DNA from 2 places in the Paraburkholderia sp. BL6665CI2N2 genome. Region 2 is predicted to be linked to the other one. Evidence: riboswitches for the same ligand, from Rfam matches in the RefSeq annotation. Region 2 holds a riboswitch; the other holds the start of a gene.

Region 1 (8,939 bases), 2.2 Mb from region 2:
CGAATGGATGTTCGGCATTCTCACTCGTCCGGCACCGCATCTGGGCAGCCTGCGTCCGCAAGCCACACTGCGCGCATGTGCGCAGGCATCAGGTTTCGCGCACAATTGGCGGCGCGATCGACGCCGGCACGGCCGTCGTCACGCATGTCGCCGCCTTCCTGTGCATGTCGATGTCCAGGCCGTCCATGCGCGCCTCAGCGCTCTGCCGTGTGGGAACATCCAGCTGTGGTCGAGCACGGTGTCGAACACGTTCGGCGTGTAGTGGTTACGGATGTTGAATGGGACGGCGAGATTGAGCGAGTGACTATCTTTATTGACGTCGGCGGCGGATGCCTGAGCCAAGGCCCGCGACCGCACGAACGCAGCGGCGTTTAACGTCCTCATCCGAAACGCGCAACGGTAACCCATTATCGAGCCTTGTATTATGGGTATTTCTTCCAGGCGTGCACCCGCCTTTCCCCGACGAAAAATCATTCAAAGGAATGGCGTTAGGGTGACCGATTCAAGTCCAATTGATTTCGCGCGTGTTTGCGAATTCGAGCAGCTACGCGCGGCCGGACGCCACATCGCGCAAATAAAGCGCGTTATATCACTCAAGCAATCTAGAAAGGTGGCGCAGCTGAGTACGGGGCTTGCATGAACGGTCCTTGAAACGAGAGACGCCGCATCAAACGAAGCATGCGGAAAGGAGAAGATTTACCACGCTGCTATCGTTAGGAATACTAGCAACGATTTCTGAAATCACGGAGATAAATTTGTAACACGGCCAGAAGCCAGGTCAGTCGCGACCGGCTTGCCCGCTTATTCAATCGGCATTGTGTTTTGCCGGGACAGGCCCAAGCCTCAATGTCGAAAAAATCCCACAACGGCTGCAATAAACCCTTTGGCCCATTAGACTGGCGCTCGCTTGAGTTCGACCCACCGTTTTCGATGAGGCTTTCATGATTCGCACGCTGCACCGGTACTGCATCGCCTTCACCGTTGTCCTTCTTTGTGCCTGTGCCGTGACGCCGCGACAGGACGGGGTGTCGCAGGCCGGCGCATCGACGGCCGCCGCGTTGGCGTCGTGGAATGACACGAAGACCAAACGCTCGATTGTCGACTTCGTGACGCTCGTGACTACGCCCGAGTCCAAGGACTTCATCCCGCGTGCCGACCGGATCGCCGTATTCGATAACGACGGCACACTGTGGCCCGAGCAGCCCGCTTCGGTGCAATTGGTGTTCGCGCTGCAACGTGTGAAGACGGTGGCCGGACGGCATCCGGAATGGAAGCGTCAGGAGCCGTTTCGCTCGATCCTCAAAGGCAATCTCAGGAATGTGGCGGCAAGCGGCGACAGCGGCTCGATGCGGGTGTTGGCGGCGGCCCACGCCGGCATGACGGGCGATCAGTTCGCCGCACTCGTGCACGAATGGTTCGATTCCGCGAGCGACCCGCACTTCAACCGGCCCTACGCCGATCTCGCGTATCAGCCCATGCTCGAGTTGCTTGCCTATCTGCGCGCGAACGGCTTCAAGACCTATCTGGTGACGGGCGGCGACGCCGAGTTCGCCCGCGACGTCGCCCAACGCATGTACGGCATTCCGCCCGAGCAGGTGATCGGTAGCACCGTTAAGTATCGGTACGGCCAGAGCAACGGTGCGGTCTCGCTGACGCGCCTCGCGCAAGTCGACACGCTGGTCGACGGCTCGGCCAAACCGCTCGCCATCGAGCGCGTGATCGGCAGACGTCCGGTGATCGCGTTCGGTAACTCGGAGGGCGACGGGCCAATGCTCGAATGGACCTTGGCAGGCGATGGCCCGCGCCTCGCCGCGCTCGTGCATCACACGGACGCGGAACGCGAATACGCATACGATCGCACGGCGAAGAGCGGCAAACTCGATAAAGGTCTGGACGACGCCGGCGCGAAAGGCTGGCTTGTCGTCGATATGAAAGATGACTGGAGAGTCGTGTTCAAGCCGGACGGCGCGACAACGGCCGCGGCGCCGACAACGGCCCGGCCGAACTGAACCTGAAGCTCAGAAGGCCGTGGGCCAAGCGGCCTTCTGCGACTGATTCGATGTCGCCGGCGGCTCATCTAGCGGCTCAGCGTAATCGCCAGATACGTGGCATAGAGCATGCCGCAAACCAGTAACGCCCACACCGGCACGCCGCGCTCACGCACATTGATACGCAGCCACGCCGCGGCGGCCAGCGTGATCACGATGCCGGTCACCACTTCGATACGCGGCACCCACGGCGTCAGCAGGATACCGATTGCTGGCAGCAAGGTGCCCTGAAACACCATCGCACCGGTGATGTTGCCGAAGGCCAGCGTGTCCTTGCCGCGGCGAATCCAGAGAATGCTGTTGACCTTCTCGGGCAGCTCGGTCGCGATCGGAATGATCAGCAGCGAGAGCAGCAGCGGCGACACGCCGAGCGCCTGCGAGACACCGCGCACACCATGGATGAAACCTTCCGCACCCCACACCAGCAACGCGACGGCGAGCGCCAGTTGCACCACGATGGTCGCGAGGTTGGTCGGCACGCCGAGGCGCGAGATCAGCATCTTGCCCGGCGCTTCAGTGCCGTGGCCGGCATCGACCAGATCATTCGATGCACGGAAGGTCATCACCACATAGGTGACGTACACGCCGACCAGTGCGACGCTGAAGAGCGCGCGTACGATCATTTGCTCATGCGGCACGTACATCGCCGCAGCGGCCAGCACGAACGCGCACAGGAAATAGTTGAGGTCGCGCGTGAAACCCGTACGCTCCGGCGCGACCCAGCCGCGCGCGCCGCGTGAGCCGAGAATCGCGAGCGTCATGAGGAAGGTGGAGAGGGTGGAGAGCATCAGCGGCGCACCGAGAATCGCGCCGACGCCGATTTCCTGGTTGACCACGTTATCGGTCGTGCCGCCGGCGATCGCGAGCAGCGGTACGAGCGTCTCGGGCAACGCCGTGCCGACGGCGGCGAATAGTGAACCCGTCACGCCTTCGGAAATCTTGAGGCGTTCGCCCAGATGCTCGAGTGCGTTGGTGAAAAGCTCGGCCGCCACCAGAATGACGACCAGCATGATGGCAAGTTCGAACAGGAGACCGGTCATGCGCGGCGCTCCGCGGGCAGGCAGAGGCAGAGACGCGGCGAACGGACGAGAGGGGAGACTCGCTGGATGCGACGATTTTTCACAGGGCAACTCCGCGGTCGGACGTAGATGACTAACCAATGACGCACCGCCGCCCGTCCGACCAGAACGAGGCAGTGCGTCAATGGTCTCGCCAAACCGACCCGGTCGAACGCGCCATGACCCGCAGGCCAAGTATGTTGACGCGCTCTCCTTCAAAGGCATGAAGGAAGGCTACTCCCCAGTGACCGGGAGATTCTAGCGGCAGCGGGCGCTTTCAACAACCTTGTTGCGGGGAGGCGTTGTTCGAGCCCGATCGGTTAGTCGCGCAGTTGCGAATCCAGCAGGTTAGTTGAAGTGATATTGCACGCCGATTGTGAAGCTGTTATTCGTTCTTCGGGTGCCGTCGTGGTTGCTGGTGTCGGTTGTCCATTCGCCCACCGCGCTCACGTGTTTAGCGAATTTATATTCGACGCCTAAACCCCAGTGAGGACGGATGTTCGGCCAATCCGTTGTCAATCCAATACGGACATAGGGCATGAACTGATTGAACGGCATGCCGAATTTCGCATCGATTCCGCCGTCTTTATAGGTTGTCGAGCCATGATGCAGATCGGCAAAAACTTCGGCGCCCGCGACGAAACGGTCGACGTCAAAGTTATATCCCGCCGTGAAACCGGGAAAAACCGTGGTGTGCGATGCTTTACTGTGAACGCCTGAAGCATCGGAGGTGTTCACACCCAACTTGAAACCCACATAGGGACCGGCAAACTCGCTTGCACCTATTTGAGGCGCCACCGATTGCGCGTGGACGAGATTGGATAGCATCATGATCGATGCGGTTAAAATCAGCCGGGTTATTTTGTACATGACCTGCAATAAAGCGATTGGCGCGCGGATAGATCGCGACGCCTTTATTAATCAGTGAAGCGATGTCGAAATGCCGCTTCGGGGATATTCACGCGATGCAATTTGCATGAACAAAACATGCTAATTAAGAGGATAGGGTGGGGCAATGGGAAATTTCCGCATGGAGACGTTCAAACGTCCGATTCTTAGTTTCAATACAGACAAAGCGCATTTTTTAGGATAATTCTGCAAAGCGCATGCGAGCGTACGCAGCGCGTCGAAGGACGATTATTTGCAGGAATGTGGGAGCTTAGGCGGCAGTCGTCTGAACACGACATGACCGTAAAAAACAAAAGGGCTTAGCGCATATTGCGTAAGCCCTTGAGCGAGATCGACTCTTTTTGGTGCGCCCGGCTGGGATCGAACCAGCAACCCCTGCCTTCGGAGGGCAGTACTCTATCCATTGAGCTACGGGCGCTTCAACACGAATGCGCGGCACCAGAACGGATGCGACGCCAAAGCGAGACCGAAAGGATACCCGGTTTCCGCCATACCGTCCACCGGACGGCCTGAATGGCGGTCTTCGCAGTCTTTCGCACAACCCGCGCGATGCGGGTAAACGCCTGCTGAACACCGCGCCGCGCCCCTCGCCGCCGCCGAAATGTTCCGTCTATAATCGTCCGTGCCTGATTAAAGAACAAGAAGTTGCCGTCACGCTGTACCGCTCACATACCCACGGAGACGAGACAAGCATGAGCGAAGCACCACACGGAGCCCCGATCAAAACCCCCGGGCAGCTCGTCGCCGCAATCATCGCCAGTTTTGCGGTACCGATCGTCATCATCGTTCTGCTAGTGATCTACGTCGACAATTCGACGCGCACCGGCGCCGGCACCGACTCCCTCTCCGAAGCCGAGGTCACCGCCCGCATCAAGCCGTTTGCCCAGGTCGACATTCGCGACGCCAACGCGCCGCGCGTCTACAAGACCGGCGAGGAAGTGTACAAAGCGGTGTGCTCCGCGTGTCACGCGTCGGGCGCGGCGGGCGCGCCGAAATTCACCAATACCGCCGACTGGGCACCGCGCATCGCGCAAGGCTTCGACACGCTTCTGCACACGGCGCTCTCCGGCAAAGGCGCGATGCCCCCGCGCGGCGGCACCAGTCCGGACGACTACAGCGATTTCGAAATCGCCCGCGCGGTCGCCTACATGGCGAACAATTCCGGCGGCAGTTTCCCTGAACCGGCTCAGCCGGCAGCGGGCGCCGCGACGGCGGCGGCATCCGGTGCTGCTGCGGCGGCGCCGGCCGGCGCTTCCGACGCGGGTGCGGCTCAGGCAGCCGCAGCGATGGCCGCCATGGCGAGCGTGCCGCAAGCGGCCGCGCCGGCAGCGGGCGGCACGCAAAGCGCCGACGCGTCGCAAGCCGGCAAGGCGTTGTATCAGCAGGTTTGCCAGGCCTGTCATGCGGCCGGCGTGCTGAACGCACCGAAGTTCGGCGACAAAGATGCGTGGGCACCCCGCCTGAAAGAGCCGATGGACACGGTCTATAACTACGCGCTGCACGGCAAGGGCGCGATGCCGCCGAAGGGCGGCTCGACAGCTTCCGACGCGGATGTGAAGGCCGCCGTCGACTACATGGTCAGCGCGGTGAAGTAAAACGCTCGCGGGGTTTGCCGCATCACTAAAAAATCCCTGCACCGCGGTGACGCGGTGCAGGGATTTTCTTATATCTCGGCCGGCAAACAGGCCTACGCGATCTCAACAATCTCACCATCAGCTCAAGGCTTCTGCAACAACGCCTTCAAACTCGCGAGCCGGTCTTTCGGCGACATCGGCGCTTCTTCGGGCGTCGGCGGCGGGGCGTCGTCGAGCAGCATTTCGGGAATGAAGCGCGACGGCTCGCACACCACCGTCTCTCGCGCGCGCTTGCGCTTCTTGCACCAGTTCAGATGCAGACTGCGCTGCGCACGCGTGATCGCCACGTACATCAGCCGGCGCTCTTCTTCGATGCGCGCGTCGTCGATCGGCTCGTCGTCCGCACCGCCGCGATGCGGCATGATGCCTTCCTCGACGCCGACCAGAAACACGTGCGGATACTCCAGGCCCTTCGACGCATGCACCGTCGACAAACGCACCGCATCGGGATCTTCCTCACGGCCTTCGAGCATCGACATCAGCGCAACCGTCTGGATCAGCCCGAGCAGGCTCTTGCCGGTGTCGCCGAGACCGTCGGCGGTGTCGTAGCCGGTGGCTTCATCGGCCGCGGCTCCCGTAGGCTCGGCCTTGGTGCCCTTGCGCTTGAGCCATTCCATGAACTCCAGCACGTTTTGCCACTTGGACTGCGCCTGACGTTCGTCGAACGCATCGTACAGATAGGCCTCGTAGTGGATCGCGTCCATCAGTTCGTCGAGCAGCGTGCCGGCGGCGTCCTTCTCGGCGCGATCGGTGAGACGCTGCATGAAATCGCAGAACACGCGCATCGGTTCGATCTGCCGCGGCGACAGACGCGCCTCGATGCCGCCCATGTACACCGCCTCGAACAGCGACACTTTGGCTTGGCCCGCGAACGAGCCGAGCGCCTCGAGCGTCGTATTGCCGACGCCGCGTCGCGGCGTCGTGATCGCGCGGATGAACGCGGGGTCGTCGTTCGCGTTGGCGATCAGACGCAGATACGCGCAGATGTCCTTGATCTCGGCCTTGTCGAAGAACGATTGGCCACCGGACAACACGTACGGAATCCGCTCGCGCCGCAACACCTGCTCGAAAATGCGCGCCTGAAAATTGCCGCGATACAGGATCGCGTAGTCGCGGAAGTTCGCGCGCCGCTCGAACTTGTGCGCCGACAGGCGAAACACCACCGACTCGGCCTCGTGCTCTTCGTCGTTGCATGGCGTGACGGTGATCGTGTCGCCCATGCCGTGTTCGGACCACAGCTTCTTTTCGAACAGCTTCGGATTGTTCGCGATCACGTTGTTCGCGGCAGTCAGAATGCGCACAGTCGAGCGGTAGTTCTGCTCCAGCTTGATGAGATGCAGCTTCGGAAAATCCTTGCTCAGCTGGCCGAGATTTTCGAGCGTCGCGCCGCGCCAGCCGTAGATCGCCTGATCGTCGTCGCCCACTGCCGTGAACGCCGCGCGCTTGCCGGCCAGCAGCTTCACCAGTTCGTACTGGCAGGCGTTGGTGTCCTGATACTCGTCGATCAACAGATAGCGCAGCTTGTTCTGCCAGCGGTCGCGCACCTGCTCGTTCTTTTCGAAGAGTTCGGCGGGCAGACGGATGAGGTCGTCGAAATCGACTGCCTGATACGCATGCAGCGTCGCCACGTAATTGCGGTAGACGATCGCGGCCTGATGTTCATCCTCGTTCGCGGCGATCGCGATCGCCTGCTCCGGCATGATCATGCCGTTCTTCCACAACGAGATGATCGACTGGATCTTGCGGATGAAGCCCTTGTCCGTCGAGCCGACCTGCTCCTGGATCATGCCGAAGCAGTCGTCGGAATCCATGATCGAGAACTGCGGCTTCAGGCCGACGTGCTCCGCTTCCTGCCGCAGAATCTGCACGCCGAGCGAGTGGAAGGTGCAGACCGTCAACTGGTTGACGGGCACTTTGCGGCCTTCCTTGCCGGGCGTGGTGAGGGTCTTGCCTTCGAGCAGCTTGCCCACGCGCTCGCGCATTTCCAACGCCGCCTTGTTCGTGAACGTGACGGCGGCGATGTGGCGCGGCTCGAAGCCCTTGGCCTCGATCAGGTGCGCGATCTTCTGCGTGATCACGCGCGTCTTGCCGCTACCTGCGCCGGCGAGCACGAGACACGGGCCGTCGAGATAACGGACCGCTTCATTTTGAGCGGGGTTCAGGCCTGCGGACATCGTCAGTGGATGGGTGTTGCGGTTGAAAGCAGCGGTTGAGGGCGTGGCGGCATATTCGCCGGCCGGAGGCCCGGGGGCATGCTGCGCAGCCCCGGCAGCTGGAACGGGCGCCCCGCGCGGTGCGCCGGTATTCCGGCCCGCTGCGGTTCGCGCGAGAGGAGCGATGTTAACACGATTGTGCTGACGGACAGCGGCGACCAATGCCCACAACGACGCTGACGGTCCACCTCCAGGACATGCCACAATTGCGGTGTTGCGCGCCGTCGCCGCGGTGGCAAAGCGGCGCGCCGTTTTTGCAGGAAGACACGCATGTCCGCATCGCTGAAGATTGGATTGATGGGTTACGGTTTCGCCGGCGCGACCTTTCATGCGCCGGTGATCGAGCACTGCGGCCGCGCGAGCGTCGCGGCCATTGCCACGAGCCAGCCCGAGCGCGCGCTCGCCGACTATCCGCACACGAAGGTGGTCGCCGACCTCGACGCGCTGCTGGCGCTGGATGAACTCGACTGCATCGTGATCGCCACGCCGAACGACACGCACTTCGACCTGGCGCGCCGCACGCTGGAAGCGGGCAAGCACGTGGTGGTGGACAAACCGGTCACGCTGAACGCCGCCGACGCCCACACGCTGGCCAACATCGCGCTCGCCCGAGGCAAACTCTTCATGCCGTTTCACAACCGTCGCTGGGACGGCGATTTTTTGACCGTGCGCGATCTGCTGGCGAGCGGCGAGTTGGGACGGATCACGCAATACGAATCGCACTTCGACCGTTTCCGGCCGGAGGTGCGCCAGCGCTGGCGCGAGGAAGCGTCGCGAGGCGGCGGCTTGCTGCTGGACCTCGGACCGCATCTGATCGACCAGGCGCTGGCGCTGTTCGGCACGCCGCAAACCGTGTCGGCAACGGTGCGCGCACATCGTGACGACGCCGGCGCGCCCGACTACGTGCACATCCAGCTCGGCTACGGCGAATTCGAAGTGGTGCTGCACGCGAGCGCCCTGACGGCGCTGGTCGCGCCGCGCTTCACCCTCCACGGCACACGTGGCAGCTATATGAAATACGGGCTCGACACGCAAGAAGATCAGTTGAAGGCGGGCGTGCGTCCGGGCGACGATGGC
Region 2 (8,939 bases):
ATCGACCAGTTCGAGCATCGCCGCGGCGAGCTTCGCGGGATTGCCCGGCTGGTTGTGATTCATGTCGGCTGCGAGGCGGCGCACATGGCCCGATGTCGCGTCGTAGTCCGCAATGACCTCGCGCGCGACGACGAGCGATGACGCATCGAGAAAGTCAGTCCGGAAGTAACCCGGTTCGACGACCGTCGCGTGAATGCCGAGCGGTTTCAATTCGGCGTACAGCGCTTCGGTCAGGCCTTCGACCGCGAACTTCGTCGAACAGTACGCACCGAAGCCCGCGGCGGACCGATAGCCGCCGACCGACGACATATTGACGACGTGCCCGGCGCGCTGCGAGCGCATCACCGGCAGCACGGCACGCGTGACGCTCAGCAACCCGAACACGTTGGTGTCGTACATGCGGCGCACGTCCGCGTCGGTGGACTCCTCGATCGCGCCGAGCAGGCCGAATCCCGCGTTGTTGATCAGAACGTCGATGCGGCCGAATGTGTCGAGCGCGGTTTGAACCGCGGCTTTCGCCTGCGCCTGGTCCGTGACGTCCAGCGCCACGGGCAGCAGCGCCGGCGAGTCGCCGAGGCGCTTGACGATCGCCGCGACATTGCGGCCGGCGGCAACCACCGCATTGCCGTCAGCCAGTGCCGCTTCGGCGATCAGCGCGCCGAAGCCGCGCGACGCGCCCGTGATGAACCAGACACGCTTGAAGCTGTTGTTCGTAAGCTCGACCATGATGTTTCTCCTGCGTTCGGGGTGGGTGTGAACGGATCATAGGAGCATCGATTCGCACGAACTAGGCGTAGATTGCTAGACTGATAATCAACTTTAATTTGCGAATGGGGTCTCCGGTGAACGAAGTTCGCGCGATCACCATATTCACCCGGGCGGCGACGCTCGGCAGCCTGCGCAAGGCGGCCGTGGACCAGGGCATCTCCCCGCAGGCCGCGAGCCACGCTGTGATGCAACTGGAGAAGGAGCTCGGCGTGCGGCTCTTTCATCGGACCACGCGCAAGCTGAGTCTCACCGAGGAGGGGCAAGGCCTGTTCGACACGGTGACGCCCGCGCTGGCGGTCCTGTCGTCCGCACTCGACGACGCGCGCCGCTCAAAAGCGGAGATTGCGGGGCCGCTGCGCGTGAGCGCGCCACGGGCAATGGGGCACGTAGTGCTGTGGCCTTACTTTCTGGAATTCGCCGAACTGCATCCAAACGTCCAGCTCGATGTGCAATTCGACGACCGCTTCACCGACCTCATCGGCGAACGTGCCGATGTGGGCTTTCGTGGCGGGTCTCCGCCGTCCGGCGGCAGCATCGCGCGCCGGCTCTTGCCGATCCAGTTGATCGTCTGCGCGTCACCCGCTTATATTGAGCGCCATGGCGCGCCGCGCACGATCGACGAACTCGACGGTCACCGCTGCACGGGATACCGGCGCGCGAATACAGGCAAGCAGGCCCCGTGGGAATTCCTGATCGGGGATGAAATCGTTTATCGCGACATGGCAACGACTTTGTGCGTCAACGACACCGACGCCGAAACGGCTGCCGTGATCGCCGGATCCGCCATTGGTCAGCTCGGCAGCTTTTCAGCCACCGCGCCGATCAGAAACGGCCAACTGGTTCCGTTGCTGGCCCAACACGTCACGCAGCGCGAGGCGGTCTATATCTACTATCGCCATCGGACCGAACAGCCGTTGCGAGTGAGGACATTTATCGACTTCATGGTCGCGCGCCTTGCGGGGAACACGAATTTCTATTTCGAGCCGTCCGAACTGCACGCGCTCCGCTGACCGTGCGCTTCGGTGTCGACGCGAGCGATCAGGGGCGCCGAAATCGGTTTTGCGCAACGAGGACATCGATCCGAAGGATAAAATCGGCAAGGTGATCGCCGACACGCGCGCGGACGGCACGGACGACGGGATTGCGAAGAAGTATTTTGACTTCGACGTTTATGGCTAGTGAACGCGGCGACCACGCGCGGCGGTGGCGGGCGTTTCAATCGAGCAGCAGCTTGGCGACGTCGACATTGACACGTGGGTTCTACTCAGTGTGAACGGAGAGCGAAATGGACGACCCTTTCAAGCTTCAGCGCTTTATCGACGCACAGGATCCGCTCTATGCACAGGTCTGTGCCGAACTGCGCGACGGGCGCAAGCGAAGCCATTGGATGTGGTTTGTATTTCCACAGATCGAGGGGCTTGGAACGAGTGCGACGGCGCAAAGGTTCGCGATTTCGTCGTTGGCCGAGGCCGATGCTTACTTGCGCCATCCAGTTCTGGGTGAACGCCTGAGGCAAACGACGCAGTACGTCAACCTTGTCGAAGGCCGTTCGATAGAGGACATTTTCGGGTATCCGGATTACCTGAAGTTTCACTCGTCGATGACACTGTTCGACCATGCGGCGATCGACAAAGAACCTTTTGCTGAAGCACTCAGGAAATATTTCCACGGCCAACCCGATCCGCTGACGTTAGAGCGCGTCTAGCAGGCGGTTGCCAGGCGGCGGGTCTAGCGGCGACTGGCATATCGTTTGCTCGATTGAAAACCGTTCAGCCGCACGTCCAAACCAGGCGCGCACATCGGGCGCGAAGATTCCGAAGCAGAGAAGAGCGACAAGTAAAGGATGGCGCGCGGCACTCGGACTCCGAAGGAGGGCGTAGTGATGAGGCAGAGTGAATCAGTCGAACAAACCGGCGGATGTGCGTGCGGCGCGGTGCGGTTTCGCGTCACGGCGCGCCCCCGGCGAGTGTCGATATGTCACTGCATGACATGTCGGCGAATACATGGCAACGTGTTTGGCGGATACGCCATGTTCGAGCGAGGCGCTGTGGAGTTGTCCGGTTCTACGCAGGCATGGCAAAGTTCGCCCGGGGCGCGAAGGCATTTCTGCGCGACATGCGGGTCAGTCGCTTTCATGGAAAGCAACGACAGCGACGAGCTGGATCTTCCGCTTGGAGCCTTTGACCGTGTGGGCCTGTATGAGCCGAGCTATGAGCTTTGGTGTTGCCACAAAGAGCCTTGGCTGCCCGCGGGGGTGCGTGCCGAATATAGCGAAGGCAGAGCATGACGCTCGCACGAAAGCGATAAGGGCAGAGTGATAGTTTTGCGGCGTGGACGCTACGGTCGTCGGCGTCGGCGGGTGTCTAACTCAGTGTGCTCGCTTTGATTAGGCGTCAAGTAATCCCGCCGTTATGGGCATTTGCGAGTTGCTGTCGCCGGGTAAGAACTACAAGGTCGGTTGCCAAAGCGCGATCCGCATGGGTGCAGATGAAACCAGGCGATTAATGCCGACGGGCATCTCTATCGCCGCAAACGATTCAACCAAAAGCGGCATGAAGTTTGCGGAGGGGGAAGACACGCCAACCTTCTGGAGCCGCTCATGACTACACAACCTGGCGCGCCTTCGCCCACTGACGAACTCGACACCGTTCCAGACACGTCGAGCCCCGCCTATGCCGGCCGTCATCCCTTAACGCGCGTGTTCGACCGTTTTGCAAGCCTCGTCACGCGATGGGCCGGCTCACCCGCGGCGTTCTGCCTTGCCGTGCTGACAGTGGTCGCCTGGGTCGTGACAGGGCCCATCTTCCACTACTCGGACGGATGGCAACTGGTCATCAACACCGGCACCACCATCATCACCTTTCTGATGGTATTTCTGATTCAGCAGAGCCAGAACAAGGACAGCGTCGCGTTGCATCTGAAGCTGAATGAACTGCTGTCCTCGCATCGGGCAGCGAACAACAATCTGATCGGTATCGAGGACGCGTCCGAGGAAGAAATCCGAAGACTTGCGGCAGCTTACCTACGTTTGTCGACTCAGTCCGCTGGCGATGCTCAGAACAAGGGCCGCTGAGTGCGACCCACGCACTGACTGTCTACCCATCGCCCGATACAAGCACGCTTGCCATTACCAAGTTCGGAACCGTGCGGCGCCGTTTTTTTCGAAGGCAAACGCCACGCCGAGATACTTCGGCGATGCCTCCCTCGCGCTTTGTCGCACGCGCGCCGCACGCATATCAACCACCCTTCGAACTAGAACAGCGGGTGCTCGTGCGGATACAGCGCCGTCCTGAGAGCAAAGCCGCCCAGGACGACGAAGATGATGGCCGCCAGAATGTGGACCGCTTTGGTCGGCAGGCGGTCAGCGAACTTATGACCCAGGTAGATGACGGGCACGTTGGCCAGCATCATGCCCAGCGTGGTGCCGGCGACCACCCCGAAGAATTCGTGAAATCGAGCGGCCAGAGCGATCGTGACAACCTGCGTCTTATCACCCATTTCAGCGAGAAAGAACGTTAGCGCCGTGGTGCTGAACACGCCCATCGGATGCGTGGTCGACACCGCCTCGGCACCGTCGAGTTTGTCGGGAATCAGAATCCAGACGGCCATGACGGCAAACGATGCGACGACTGCCCAGTTCAGGATCGAGGGACTCAGAACGCTGGCAAGCCATGCGCCCAATGCGCCGGACGCGGCATGATTGATGAGGGTTGCGACAAAGACGCCGAGAATGATCGGAATGGGTTTGCGATATCTGGCTGCCAGCACCAAAGACAACAGTTGGGTCTTGTCGCCGATTTCGGCTAGACCGACCACGCTGGTCGAAACGAGGAACGATTGCATAGGTTGTGGGCCGGGCCGCGCAGTCAGTACGCGATGACACGCATTCCGGCGACCCGGTCAGGTCGGAATGCGAGTCACCGGTCTTGCCAGGCATAGTGCTGTGCGCGCCATGGCGGTCTGTCGACCACCAAGTATGTTGACGGGCACCCTCGAGCATTGCGGTCGAGGCGGCTACTCCCCAATGAGAGGGGCGATTCTACAGTGTCTCGGTCGAGTAAGGCAAATCGTCAACTTTCCGATTGCTGCATGAAAATCACACCGGAGATGCGCTCGCGCGTATCGTCGAGATCGGCGGACTCGAAAAGTCTGAATTCGCGCAAGGTCAACGCGCTAAACGGAGACTTGAGTATGACTACCCGGCCGAGCGGCATCTCACATCATGCCGCCCATGCTTCCGAGGCCGCCGACTCCGGCTCCGCCCGTGCCGCTATTCGGCGCTGTCATTAACGGATGTGCCGCGCCCGCCGACGTCATCAATGCGACGGCGGCGGTGTCCGGTTCGCCATTCGCGTCGATGACGCCGCGCGCGAGGAGTGCTTCGAGATCGCTGTCCTCGCCCGGTTGACCGGCAGTGAAGGCGGTGGTCAGGAAATTGGGCGTGGATAGCGTCACACCGTACGTCTGCCGCAGATTCTGAACGACCGCGGCCTGCGCAGTCAGGACGTCGGTCTGGTTCGCCAGCACCTGTTGGAACTGTGAGTTCACTGGGAAGCCGGCTGTCAGCCCGCTTTCATTCGTGCCGAGTTGCGCCGCCAGATACGACACCAGCAGATCCGTCTCCGGCGTGACGTTGTATGTGCCGCCGGCGAACGCAACGGAATGCAGCATCGTCACGCCTGAAGTCGCGGCGATCATGCATGGCATCACGGCGCCGAGCGTCGCGTGAAAGTTGCCGTTCGCATCCGCTGCAACCGACATCGAGCCTCGCGCGCAGTCGATCTTGATCGTCGCGTTCGCCAGCGCTTTACCCGTTGCCGCCGTGCCGCCGATCGAAACCATCGAGGCGCCGCTGCCACCACCTCCGCCTCCACAACCCGCGAGCCACGCGACGGATGCCGTCAGCAGCGCTGCGCCGACAGGCCGAACGATTTGCTGCTGTCGAATGTTCATTGATGTCTGCCATTGATTCGGACATGCTGTCTAAACGATCCGGCGCCGCCGCCTATTCCATCTTTCGCGCAACCCTTTACGTCACACGATTGGAATAGCGCGACGCCGCGAGCCGTTTATTCAGGTTATCGACGCCGGGTCATTCGAGTCCGGCATCAGGGCGGGGCGGCCCATGGCGATCGACGCATGCAACATGCTCGGGCAACCCTTCAACCGCCGGTCAATCAGCACGGATCGAACCATGACGTTTTGCGGATCTGGCATTTCCGATCATCCGGTACGCGGGCGCATTCTGCCTGCTGCAAGATGCCCCGCAATCGCGCGGCTGTTGCTGTACGTGCTCGCATTGACCTGCCTGGCTGTCGCGACGGGCGCGTTTGCGCAACCGGCCAGCCCGACGGCGCCGGCTTCGTCCGCCACATCGGCGGGATGTGTGGATGCCGGCGCGTCGCATACCGTGAATGCGGACATCGACGAGTTCCGCTGTCTCCCGGCTCGCGAACAGGCGGCGTCGCTACGCACGCGGATCGAAAACCACTCGATACTGACTTTGACCGACGATCAGATCCTTGCCTTGATGGACGCGATGAAGCCCGACGCCTTCGTCGAGTACGCGAAGACCGAGATGATTCCTGACGACGCCTACGAATACAGCATGTTCCGGCAGGAGCGCGTCTCAGGAAGATGGCCGGAGCGGCCCGATCACATGGTGATCCGATATCAGGACAGCCCGCGAAGAGTCTACGCAAAATGGCTGCCCGGCGGCGCCCATGCGGGACAGGAGATTGTCTACGACGAAACCACGGACCCCGACAGCATCGTCGGCCATCTTGGCGGCCGGCTGCATGTCGTGTCGGGCAAAGTCGCCGTCGACGGTCCATTCGCGCACGCGCAGTCACGCCATAGTGTCCGGGATCTGGGCTTGCAGTTCATCGCCCGCACCGTCGAGCACGATGCGCGCAGTTTTCGTGAAGAGGGGCTCAGCGAAAAGCCGAGCCGCATCGAACTCATGAACGCGCACGGCACGCGGTTGCTGGCGTGGACATGGACGGCTCCGTCGGGACCGCCCGCGCATTACGCACCACGGGTGCGGCTCCTGTTCGACCTTCAGCACACATGGCCCAGCGGCGAAGCCGCGTGGGACGAGCAGGGCGGCCTGCTGGAGCTGATCCGCTTCGAAGACGTCGTGCCGCGCCACTGGAGCGAAACGGATTTCGACCGACGTAATCCCGAATACGGTTTCCGTTGACGCCGCGCACGGCGCGCAGCGTTCAAGAGACGGCCGAGCGCCCGTCTCGCCCCATCGTCTAGTAATATCTTTTCCGACCTAATTGCGCCGGAAAAATATATTGGACGTCTTAGCCGTCCTCTCGCACTATTCGTACCTTCCCAGCCACGCGCGCGCGTCAACGCCGGCGGCCGCCTGCGTGCAAACGCGGTGGCGTCGCTGCCCGCGAAGGGCGCAGCGGCCGGTCTGGGCACAATTCCAATTTTGACGACCCCCATACCTGAAGGACACAGATGCCTGACTATCGATCGAAAACTTCGACCCATGGCCGCAACATGGCCGGCGCGCGCGCCTTGTGGCGTGCCACCGGAATGAAGGACGGTGATTTCGGCAAGCCGATTATCGCGGTGGTGAACTCGTTCACGCAGTTCGTGCCGGGCCATGTGCATCTGCGCGACCTGGGCGCATTGGTCGCGAAGGAAATCGAAGCGGCCGGCGGCGTCGCCAAGGAATTCAACACCATCGCCGTCGACGACGGCATCGCCATGGGTCACGGCGGCATGCTGTACTCGCTTCCTTCACGCGAACTGATCGCCGACTCGGTGGAGTACATGGTCAACGCGCACTGCGCCGACGCCATGGTCTGCATTTCCAATTGCGACAAGATCACTCCGGGCATGCTGATGGCCGCCATGCGCCTGAACATCCCCGTCGTGTTCGTCTCCGGCGGTCCGATGGAAGCGGGCAAGGTCAAATCGCCGACGGACGGCCAGGTGATCGCCAAGATCGACCTGATCGACGCGATGATCAAGGCAGGCGACTCCCGCGTGAGCGACGCCGAAGTGGCGGAGATCGAGCGCAGCGCGTGCCCGACGTGCGGTTCGTGCTCGGGCATGTTCACCGCGAACTCGATGAACTGCCTGACCGAAGCGATCGGTCTGGCGCTGCCCGGCAACGGCACGATCGTCGCCACGCACGCGTGGCGCAAGGGTCTGTTCGAGCAGGCCGGCCGTCTCGTGGTGGACCTGTGCCGCCGCTACTATCAGGAAGACGACGCATCGGTCCTGCCGCGCAGCATCGCCAGCAAGCAGGCCTTCGAGAACGCCATGGCGCTCGACGTCGCCATGGGCGGTTCGACCAATACCGTGCTGCATCTGCTGGCCGCCGCGCAGGAAGGTGGCGTCGATTTCACGATGTCCGACATCGATCGCATCTCGCGTAAAGTGCCGTGCCTGTGCAAAGTGGCGCCCGCCACCGACAAGTTCCATATCGAAGACGTGCATCGTGCCGGCGGCATTCCCGGCATTCTTGGCGAACTGGCCCGCGCGGAACTGCTCGATCTGTCGTGCGGCAACGTGCATAGCGGCACGCTGGGCAACGCCATCGCCAAATGGGACGTCGCCGGTGGCGCGGGCGAGGAAGCGCAGAAGTTCTTCCGCGCGGCGCCGGGCGGTATTCCCACGACGGTTGCGTTCAGCCAGGAAGCCACGTATGCCGCGCTGGATACCGACCGCAACACTGGCTGCATCCGCAGCAAGCAGAGCGCGTACTCGAAAGACGGCGGCCTCGCCGTGCTGTACGGCAACCTCGCGGAGAAGGGCTGTATCGTCAAGACCGCCGGCGTCGACGAATCGCAGTGGATTTTCTCCGGGCGCGCGCGCGTTTTCGAGAGTCAGGACGACGCCGTCGAAGCCATTCTGGGCGACAAGGTGGTGGCGGGCGACGTGGTCGTGATCCGCTACGAAGGTCCCAAGGGCGGCCCCGGCATGCAGGAAATGCTTTACCCCACGTCGTATCTGAAGTCCAAAGGACTGGGCAAGAGCTGCGCACTGTTTACCGACGGCCGCTTCTCGGGCGGTTCGTCGGGGCTGGTGATCGGGCATGCGTCGCCGGAAGCGGCCGAAGGCGGCACGATCGGCCTCGTGGAAGAGGGCGATGTGATCGAGATCGACATTCCCAACCGCAAGATGCACCTGGTGGTGTCGGATGC

Evidence for each region. Region 2 has a riboswitch for manganese ahead of B0G81_RS35005 (TMEM165/GDT1 family protein). Riboswitches for the same ligand answer to the same signal wherever they lie in the genome.
Region 1: another riboswitch for manganese. It lies ahead of B0G81_RS25210 (sodium:calcium antiporter); the one in region 2 lies ahead of B0G81_RS35005 (TMEM165/GDT1 family protein).

Annotation. Positions count from the first base shown of each region.
Region 1 is NZ_SORC01000001.1:5,600,953-5,609,891, forward strand. Features, by position in the region: gene B0G81_RS25205 (HAD family hydrolase) at 942-2,009, shown strand; gene B0G81_RS25210 (sodium:calcium antiporter) at 2,078-3,088, opposite strand; yybP-ykoY riboswitch at 3,189-3,361, opposite strand; gene B0G81_RS25215 (outer membrane beta-barrel protein) at 3,455-3,976, opposite strand; tRNA gene B0G81_RS25220 (tRNA-Arg) at 4,358-4,433, opposite strand; gene B0G81_RS25225 (c-type cytochrome) at 4,708-5,610, shown strand; gene B0G81_RS25230 (UvrD-helicase domain-containing protein) at 5,733-7,823, opposite strand; gene B0G81_RS25235 (oxidoreductase) at 8,133-8,939, shown strand, end outside.
Region 2 is NZ_SORC01000001.1:7,808,931-7,817,869, reverse strand. Features, by position in the region: gene B0G81_RS35035 (oxidoreductase) at 1-726, opposite strand, end outside; gene B0G81_RS35030 (LysR family transcriptional regulator) at 843-1,778, shown strand; partial or broken gene B0G81_RS35025 (ABC transporter substrate-binding protein) at 1,828-1,947, shown strand; gene B0G81_RS35020 (DUF1810 domain-containing protein) at 2,054-2,473, shown strand; gene B0G81_RS35015 (GFA family protein) at 2,651-3,055, shown strand; gene B0G81_RS35010 (low affinity iron permease family protein) at 3,368-3,841, shown strand; gene B0G81_RS35005 (TMEM165/GDT1 family protein) at 4,021-4,611, opposite strand; yybP-ykoY riboswitch at 4,617-4,803, opposite strand; gene B0G81_RS35000 (hypothetical protein) at 4,984-5,721, opposite strand; gene B0G81_RS34995 (DUF1571 domain-containing protein) at 5,894-6,970, shown strand; gene ilvD (dihydroxy-acid dehydratase) at 7,243-8,939, shown strand, end outside.